Regions from separate parts of the Streptomyces sp. BBFR2 genome, predicted to be linked through region 2. Evidence: riboswitches for the same ligand, from Rfam matches in the RefSeq annotation. Region 2 holds a riboswitch; the other holds the start of a gene.
What was found. A riboswitch is a leader RNA that binds a small molecule or an ion and turns the genes downstream of it on or off. The one in region 2 is predicted to bind cobalamin.
Positions count from the first base shown of each region.

Region 1: linked by a shared signal. The riboswitch ahead of ACGH2B_RS22545 (cobalamin biosynthesis protein) and the one ahead of cobN (cobaltochelatase subunit CobN) in region 2 are both predicted to bind cobalamin.

Region 1 is NZ_CP172415.1:5,543,788-5,548,650, forward strand. It holds gene ACGH2B_RS22540 (cobyric acid synthase) at 1-834, opposite strand, end outside; gene ACGH2B_RS22545 (cobalamin biosynthesis protein) at 831-1,829, opposite strand; cobalamin riboswitch at 1,950-2,103, opposite strand; gene ACGH2B_RS22550 (hypothetical protein) at 2,285-2,518, opposite strand; gene ACGH2B_RS22555 (anion permease) at 2,544-3,791, opposite strand; gene ACGH2B_RS22560 (class II aldolase/adducin family protein) at 4,628-4,863, shown strand, end outside.
Region 2 is NZ_CP172415.1:3,585,321-3,590,183, forward strand. It holds gene cobG (precorrin-3B synthase) at 1-747, opposite strand, end outside; cobalamin riboswitch at 1,698-1,818, shown strand; gene cobN (cobaltochelatase subunit CobN) at 1,856-4,863, shown strand, end outside.

The sequences.
Region 1 (4,863 bases), 2.0 Mb from region 2:
CGGCACCGCCGCCACCGCGACCCGCAGCACGTCCGCGCCGTGCGGCGGCGCCACCACGGACTCGCGGACCGCGCCGCGCAGCGACACCCGCAGCCCGTCCTCCTCGTCGATGCCCAGCCCGTGCGTGAACGGCAGCACACCGAGCGACGGACGCCCCGTCAGCTCCCGCAGCATCTCCAGCCCCGGCTCCAGCAGCGTCACATCGCCGCGGAACTTGTTGACGAGATACCCGGCGATCAGCGCCTGGTCCTCCTCGGCCAGCAGCGCCGTCGTCCCGAAGAACGACGCGAACACCCCGCCGCGGTCGATGTCACCGACCACCACCACCGGCAGCCGCCCGGCCCGCGCGATCCCCATGTTGACGATGTCGGTGCGCCGCAGATTGATCTCCGCCGGGGAGCCCGCGCCCTCACATATCACCACGTCATGGGCGCGCCGCAGCTCGGCCAGACACTCGGTGACGGTGCCGAGCAGCTCCTCGCGGCCGGCCGGGCGCGCACCGCTCCCGGGGCGCCCGAAGTACCCCCGCGCGCTCATCTCGCCGACCGGTTTGCCCAGCAGCACCACCTGGCTGCTGCGGTCCCCGCCGGGCTTGAGCAGCACCGGGTTCATCAGCGCCGACGGCTCCACCCGGGCGGCCGCCGCCTGCATCGCCTGCGCCCGGCCGATCTCCGCGCCGTCCCGCGTCACGAACGAGTTCAGCGACATGTTCTGCGCCTTGAACGGCGCGACGTCCACGCCCTGCCGCACCAGCCAGCGGCAGATCCCCGCCGTCACCACGCTCTTGCCCGCGTCGGAGGTCGTCCCCGCGATCAGCAGTCCGCCGCCCGTCACCGCACCCCGCCCTTCCGCCGGGCGAGGGCCGGACGCACCGCGCCCGCCAGCAGCCGCCCGGCCACCGTCACCGTCAACGCCCCCACGCTCACCCGCCGCGAGAGCCGCACCGCCCGCGCGATGTCCTGTGTCGCCACCGCACGGCCCCCGCCGTTCAGCCGCGGCCGGTGCTCGACACGCCCGCCGTACGCCAGCGTCCCGCCGAGCCGTACGCCCAGCGCGCCCGCGAACGAGGCTTCCACCGGGCCCGCGTTGGGGCTCGGATGCGCGCCGCCGTCCCGCCGCCAGGCCCGCAGCGCGCCGCGCCGGTCCGGGGCGGCGAGCACGGTGAGCGCGGCGGTCAGCCGGGAGCCGGGCCACCCGGCGACGTCGTCCAGCCGCGCCGACGCCCAGCCGAACCGGCGGTGGCGCGGCGACTTGTGACCCACCATCGCGTCGAGGGTGTTCACCGCCCGGAACGCCACCAGCCCCGGGACACCGCCGACGGCGCCCCACACCAGCGCGCCCACCACCGCGTCCGAGGTGTTCTCCGCGACCGACTCGACGACCGCCCGCGCCATCTGCGCCTCGTCCAGCGCCTGCGGATCCCGGCCGCACAGATGCGGCAGCCGCCGCCGTGCCCGGTCGAGGTCCCCGGCGGCCAGCGCGTCGCCGACGGCCCGCGCCTCCCGGCCCAGTGAGGTACCGCCCAGCACCGACCAGACGGTGGCGGCGGTCAGCGCGGTGACGGCGGCGGTCCGTACGGGGGAGGGGGCGGGCGCGGTCCCGCGTACCGCGCGGGTCAGCAGCGTGGCGCCGGCGGTCGCGCCGCCCGCGCAGAGCAGGGTATGGACGGCGCCGGCACCGCGGTGGTCGCGCCAGAGCCGGGCCTCGACGGCCGCCGCACCGCGCCCGAAGGCGGCCACCGGATGGCCGCGCCGCGGGTCGGCGGCGAGCAGATCACCGAGAAAGCCCAGGACCGCACCGCACGCGTAGCCGGCGTGTTCGGCACGCATCGGATCAGACCGCCGTCACGCCTCGGAGGGACTGCGGCAGGGAGGATCTGGCAGGGCGGCCGGGCATGGCGGTATGTCCTCACTCAGGGTCCGCGCCCTGGTTCGACGTGACGGCGACAGGAGTCTCCTGGCTTCCCGGATCGGCGCGTCCCCCGGCCTTCCAGTCCTGGCGTGCGCCCGTCGGGCGTGCACGGGGCGGACCGTGACCTTCGTCGGAGGTGCGCTCCCCGGTGACAGTGGCGGGACCGCGCCGGATTCACACCGGACTTCCTCTGCTGTCGCCGATTGGCGTGGGAAGTCCACCACGCCCCGCCAACCCCGTCAACTCACCCGTGACCTGCGACGCCGTGGTATCGCGGGCCATGTGGCAGAGGCCACAGGACCGGCACGACGCACGGCGCCCGGCCACCGCTCAGGTGCGGTGACCGGGCGCCGGGTACGCCGTGCCGGACGGGTCAGGCGGCGACGATCAGATAGATGCCGTACGCCACCGCCGCCGCGCAGACCGCGTAGGCGGCGAGGCCGCCGATCCGCGCGCCGGCGCCCGGGGCACCCGCCGTGGCGGGCGCGCCCTCGGTCCGGGTACGGGCCGTGCCGACGATGCCGACCGTGAACAGGCCCACGATCCCGACCGTCACCACCAGGGTGACGCCGAAGACCTGGCCGAGAGCTGCCCAGTCGATGCTCATGCTGCGGTTCCTCAGATTCGGGCGGTCAGCCGGCGGCTGTCGCGGTCTTGGCGCGCGGGGCGCTCGCGGCGGGGGCGGACTCCTCGCCCTCGACGGGGTTCAGCGACCCGGCCGGGGGAGGGGAGACCGTCTGGAGGGCCGCGGTGACCACACCGGGCGGCTCCGTGAACTCGGTCTCGTTGACGTTGTTGTGGTCGATGGGCTTGCGGCGGGACGCGGCCCAGATGGCGCCGCAGATGCCGAGCGCGAGGATCGCGACGGCCGTGACGCCCCAGTCACCCTGGTCGGCCAGGAGCGCGGCACCGGCGGACACCAGGCCCGCGGCCGGCAGCGTCAGGCACCAGGCGACGACCATCCGTACCGCCGTCGACCAGCGCACCACACCGCCCTTGCGGCCCAGACCCGAACCCATCACCGAACCCGAGCAGACCTGGGTGGTGGAGAGCGCGAAGCCGAGGTGCGAGGAGGCCAGGATGGTGGCCGCGGCGCCGGTCTGGGCGGCGAAGCCCTGCGGCGGCTGGATGTCGGTGATGCCCTTGCCCATGGTGCGGATGATCCGCCAGCCGCCCAGGTACGTCCCCAGGGCGATGGCCATACCGGCCGAGGCGATGACCCACAGCGGCGGGTCGGAGTGCGGGGCGACCACACCGCCGGTGATCAGCGCGAGGGTGATGACACCCATCGTCTTCTGCGCGTCGTTGGTGCCGTGCGCCAGCGAGACCAGCGCCGCCGAGGCGATCTGCCCGGCGCGGTAGCCCTTGGCCGTCTCCTGCTCGTCGCGGCCCCGGGCCAGCCGGTACGTCAGCCGGGTCGCGGCCATCGACGCGATACCGGCGACCACCGGGGCGGCCACGGCCGGGATCAGGACCTTCATCACCACGGCGCCGCCGTGCACACCGCCGGTGCCCACGGACACCAACGTGGCGCCGATCAGACCGCCGAACAGGGCGTGGGAGGAGCTGGAGGGAAGGCCGGCGAGCCAGGTGAGGAGATTCCAGACGATCGCGCCGACCAGACCGGCGAAGATCACTTCAGGTCTGATACCGGCGCTTTCGTCGATGATCCCGCCGGAGATGGTCTTGGCGACCTCCACGGACAGGAACGCGCCGACGAGGTTGAGGACCGCCGACATCGCCACCGCGATCTTGGGCTGCAGCGCGCCGGTGGAGATGGTGGTGGCCATGGCGTTGGCCGTGTCGTGGAAGCCGTTCGTAAAGTCGAACACCAAGGCCGTGACGATCACGATCCCGATGAGAAGCGTGATGTGTTCCATTCACCCAGGCAATCAGTTCGATGGTCAGTGACGCCGGAAACGTACGAAGGGTGGGTGAACGGGAGATGAACGTGGCCGGGCCCGGTAATGACGCCGTCGCAGTGTTCGGAAGGAGGTATCTCACACGTCACTTGCACCCCATCTGTATGTGGCTCGAATGAGCTGCCGCTCGGCCCGAATATGGCTTGTTCCGCCGCCCGTGAACAGCATCCGAACGACCCCGTCGCAATCCGTCACCCCGCTGGTGGACGCCCCGCCCCCTCGCCCCGCCCCGCGTCCCCCTCCGCACGCGGACCTGGCGCGAATCCACGGCCCCCGCCACCCCGCACGCCTGGCCGAAACCCCCGGCCCCCGGAACGCCCCGCCGTTCGAGCGCGGCGCACGCCGCCCCACCTCCCGCGCCTCCGTACGCCCGCCCCGGACCGCACCGGCACCCCCACGCGAACGCACTCGCGTCGAACGGACCGACCGGCCTCCACGGCGGCGGGCCGTCGCCCGCGGCCGGGCTTCTGCCGCCCTCTCCGGGGCGGTCCGCCGCGCGGGCGGATCTCCCCGGAGCCCCCGCCCGGTCCGTACGCGATGGGCCGTCGGCGGGGCTCCCCGTATGAACGGACTTCCCGTAACGGCGCCGGCCCCGGCCGCCGCGGCAACGGCCCCGTTCCTCCGGGGCGGCCCGCCCCGCCCCTCCCATGCCAGGCCGCCGCGCGAGCGCCCGAACGGCCGCCCGGCCCGTACAACGACGGGCCCACCGTCGCCCCTCCCGCGTAGCCGCCCCTCCGAGGGCCGCCCCGCCCGTACGGTGACGGCGACCCGCCGCCCACGCATCGGAGGAACCCGTGACCCGTCCCAGCGTCCCCGCCCCGCAGCCGGACCGGCCCGGGGCCGATGCCCTCGCGGCCGCCTGGGAGGAGGTCGTCGCCACCGCCCGCCGTACCGTCGCCGACGGGCTCGTCGTCGGCACCTCCGGCAATGTTTCGGCCCGCGTCGGCGACACCGTCCTCGTCACGCCCAGCGGCGTCCCCTACGACCGCCTCGGCCCCGGGGACCTCACCGCCGTCGGTCTCGACGGCCG
Region 2 (4,863 bases):
CCGCCAGGCGCCGCTGCCGCTCGCGTCGGCGGCGTCGAGGAAGACCCGGGCGGCGGCGAGCGCGGCACGGGCGGCGTCGGCGCCCGCGACCCGCAGCGCCGCCGGGGCGCCACCGGTACCGTCGGGGGAGCCGAGGAAGAGGAGAGCGGAAGGGGCGGCCCCGGGAGCGCCCCCCGGCCCCGCGTCGGCCGCGCCCGCCGCTCCCCCCGCGCCTGCCGCGTCTTCCGCGTCTTCTGCGATCAAGGTCACATCTCCGCCGAGGCCCGTCACGTCGCCCCGGCCGTCGTCCAGGACGAAGAGGAACCGGCCCGAAAGCCGCGCCGTCCACTCCTGCGCGCAGAGCATTCCGTCCAGCTCACGGGCCCAGCGCCGCACGTCGGCGGGGGTGCGGCCGTCGAGTCCGGCGAGCGGCGAGGCGACGATGTTGCGGACGCGTTCATGGCGTACGGAGGGCAGCAGACCGGCGTCGGCCAGCAGCGCGGCCAGGTCGCCGCCGCAGCCGTCGCCGAGGCCGCGCAGCTCCACGTTGCCGCGCGAGGTGAGGGAGAGCCCGCCGTCCCCGAAGCGGTCCGCCGCGTCCGCCAACGCGGTCGCCTGACGCTCCGTCAATTCCCCGGCGGGTACCCGTACCCGGGCCAGCGCACCGTCCGCCGCCGTGTGCAGCCGCAGCGCTCCCGGGCAGGCGTCACCGCGCTCACGCAGCGGCGGCTGGGCCCCGGAGGGCCGGTTCGAGGGGGAGGGCGGCATGGCCGCGAGCATACCGACGCCCCCCGAAGGCCGACGGCGCCCCGGGGCCCGCCCCGCCCACCGGCCCGGACACCCACCACCTCGCACGCGCCCCGTCCGGGATGCCCGTACGGGGCCCGGACCCGCATCCCGCAGCGGCCACCCGCCCTCTACGGGGAACGGCCCGCGTCCCGTAGGGGCCGCGCGCAGCCCTGTACCTCCGGAGCCACGCCCCCGGACGGGGAACCCGCGCTTCGGACCGGGCCCGCACCCCGTAAGTCCGAGGGCCCCGCCCCCGAGGGCCCGCCCCCGGTGAGGCCACCCGAGGATGCCCGCCCCGCCCGCCGCACGGCCCTGGCCGCCGCCCCACCGGAGCCGAACCCGCGCCCCGGGCCGCCCCGCACCCCGTACGCGCGGGGCCCCGCACCCCGTACGGCCGCCCGCAAGGGGCTCCGCACCTCGGGCCGGCCCCGCACTCCACCCCGGGCCGGCCCCGCACCCCGTAAGGCCACCCCGCAGGACCCACGCCCCGCACCCCGTACGGACTCCGCCCCGCACCCCGTACAGGCCCGAGCCCCCGCCCATCCAGCCGCCCCTCCCCGCAGGGGCACCCCGTAAGGCCACCCCGCAGGGCCCACGCCCCGCACCCCTTAGGGACTCGGCCCCGCACCCCGTACGGGCTCGGCCCCGCACACCCCGTACGGGCCCGACCCCCCCGCCCATCCAGCCGCCCCTCCCCGCAGGGGCACCCCGTAAGGCATCCGTGCGCCCGACCCGTAAGGCCATCCCGCCCGGGCCGCCCCATAGGGACATCCCGTAAGGGCAACCCACGATGGATCGCGCCGCGCCCCCAAGGCGCCCCCTGACCTCGTGCGTCGATCCGAAGGCCCGCTCCCGTGGCGGCGGGGCAGCCCTTACCATTCACTCCGGTGGGTCAGCCGGCCCGCCGACGCCGGCGACGGCGACGAGGGCTTTTCCCGACGCGGGGCGGCCCTCAGGGAGGAAGCCCGGTGAGAGTCCGGCGCGGTCCCGCCACTGTGAGCCCGGCAGCCGCCGGGTGAGTCAGGAACTCCCGCCGTCCAACGAACCACCCGGGGCGCGGATACCCCGAGGAAGGCTCTGCGCTCGCATGCTTCTGCTGCTGTCGACCTCCGACACCGATCTCCTCAGCGCCCGCGCCGCCGACGGCCCCGTGCCGTTCCGGCTCGCCAACCCGGCCCGGCTCGACCTCGCCGAACTCCCCGCGCTGCTCGACGGCGCCGACCTCGTCGTGGTCCGTCTCCTCGGCGGTATCCGCGCCTGGGAGGAGGGCCTGAACCTCCTCCTCGCCGAGGACCAGCACCGCCCCGTCGTCGTCCTCACCGGCGAACAGGCCCCGGACGCCCAGTTGATGGAGGCGTCCACCGTCCCCGTCGGCATCGCCGCCGAGGCGCACGCCTACCTCGCGCACGGCGGGCCGGAGAACCTCGGCCGCCTCGCCCGCTTCCTCTCCGACACCGTTCTGCTGACCGGCCACGGCTTCGAACCGCCGCAGCCCGCCCCGTCCTGGGGCGAACTGGCCCGGCCCGCCGCCCGTACGGACATCGACGGCCCGCTCATCCCGGTGCTCTACTACCGCGCCCACCACATGAGCGGCAACACCGGCTTCGTCGACGCGCTCTGCACCAAGATCGAGGAGGCCGGCGGCCGGCCGCTGCCGCTCTTCGTCGCCTCGCTGCGCGCGCCCGAACCGGAGCTGATCGAGGCGCTGCGCCCGGCCGACGCCATCATCACCACCGTCCTCGCGGCGGGCGGCACCAAGCCCGCCGAGGCGTCCGCCGGCGGCGACGACGAGTCCTGGGACGCGGGCGCGCTCGCCGCCCTCGACGTGCCGATCCTCCAGGCGCTCTGCCTGACCGGGAACCGCGCCGCCTGGGAGGAGAACGACGAGGGTCTCTCCCCGCTGGACGCCGCCACCCAGATCGCCGTCCCCGAGTTCGACGGCCGCCTGATCACCGTCCCGTTCTCCTTCAAGGAGATCGACGAGGACGGTCTGCCGACGTACGCCGCCGACCCCGAGCGCGCCGCCCGCGTCGCCGGGATCGCCGTCCGCCACGCCAAGCTCCGCCACATCCCGGCGCCGGAGAAGAAGCTGGCGCTGGTCCTCTCCGCGTACCCCACCAAGCACTCCCGCATCGGCAACGCCGTCGGCCTCGACACCCCCGCCTCCGCCGTCGCCCTCCTGCGCCGCCTGCGCGAGGAGGGTTACGACTTCGGCGACGAGGAAGTCCCCGGTCTCGCCTCCGGCGACGGCGACGAGCTGATCTACGCCCTCATCGAGGCGGGCGGCCACGACCAGGAGTGGCTGACCGAGGAACAGCTCGCCAAGAACCCGGTCCGCATCCCCGCCGCCGACTACAAGCGCTGGTACGCCACGCTGCCGCAGGAGCTGCGCGACGCCGTCGAGCGGCACTGGGGCCCGCCGCCCGGCGAGATGTTCCTCGACCGCAGCCACGTGGACGAGCCGGGCCGCGACCCGGAGGGCGATATCGTCCTCGCCGCCCTGCGCCGCGGCAATCTGCTGATCCTCATCCAGCCGCCGCGCGGCTTCGGCGAGAACCCGATCGCGATCTACCACGACCCCGATCTGCCGCCGTCCCACCACTACCTCGCCGCCTACCGCTGGATCGCCGCCTCCGCCGACGACGGCGGCTTCGGCGCCGACGCCATGGTCCACCTCGGCAAGCACGGCAACCTGGAGTGGCTGCCCGGCAAGAACGCGGGCCTCTCCGCCGCCTGCGGCCCCGACGCCGCCCTCGGCGACCTCCCCCTCGTCTACCCGTTCCTCGTCAACGACCCGGGCGAGGGCACCCAGGCCAAGCGCCGCGTCCACGCCACCCTCGTCGACCACCTCGTCCCGCCGATGGCGCGCGCCGAGTCGTACGGCGACATCGCCCGGCTCGAACAGCTCCTCGACGAGTACGCGCAGATCAGCGCCATGGACCCGGCGAAGCTCCCGGCCATCCGCGCGCAGATCTGGACCCTCATCCAGGCCGCCAGGCTCGACCACGACCTCGGTCTGGAGGCCCGCCCCGACGACGACGGCTTCGACGACTTCCTCCTCCACGTCGACGGCTGGCTCTGCGAGGTCAAGGACGCCCAGATCCGCGACGGTCTGCACGTCCTGGGCGCCGCCCCGACCGGCGAGGCACGCGTCAACCTCGTCCTCGCGATCCTCCGCGCCCGCCAGATCTGGGGCGGTACGTCCGCGCTGCCCGGACTGCGCGAGGCGCTGGGCCTGGACGAGTCCGCCGCGACCCGCACCACCGCCGACGAGGCGGAGGAGCGAGCCCGGGAGCTGGTCCAGGCGATGGAGGACGCCGACTGGGCGCCGTCCGCCGTCGCGGCCGTGGCCGCCGGACAGCCGGAACAGGTCGCCGCGATCCTCGACTTCGCCGCCCGCGAGGTCGTCCCGCGCCTGGCGGGCACCACCGCCGAGATCGACCACGCCGTCCACGCCCTCAACGGCGGTTTCGTCCCCGCGGGCCCGTCCGGCTCCCCGCTGCGCGGCCTCGTCAACGTCCTGCCGACCGGCCGCAACTTCTACTCCGTCGACCCCAAGGCCGTCCCCTCCCGCCTCGCGTGGGAGACCGGTCAGGCGCTCGCCGACTCCCTCCTGGAGCGCTACCGCACCGACAACGGCGAGTGGCCCACCTCCGTCGGCCTCTCCCTCTGGGGCACCAGCGCCATGCGCACCGCCGGTGACGACGTCGCCGAGGCCCTCGCGCTGCTCGGCGTCCGCCCCGTCTGGGACGACGCCTCCCGCCGCGTCACCGGCCTGGAGCCCATCGCCCTGGAGGAGCTGGGCCGCCCCCGCATCGACGTCACCCTCCGCATCTCCGGCTTCTTCCGCGACGCGTTCCCGCACGTCATCGGCCTGCTGGACGACGCGGTACGGCTCGCCGCCGGGCTGGACGAGCCCGCCGCCGACAACTTCATCCGCGCCCACGCCCAGGCCGACCTCGCCGCCCACGGCGACGAACGCCGCGCCACCACCCGCATCTTCGGCTCCCGCCCCGGCACCTACGGCGCGGGCCTGCTCCAGCTCATCGACTCCCGCGACTGGCGCACCGACGCCGACCTCGCCGAGGTCTACAC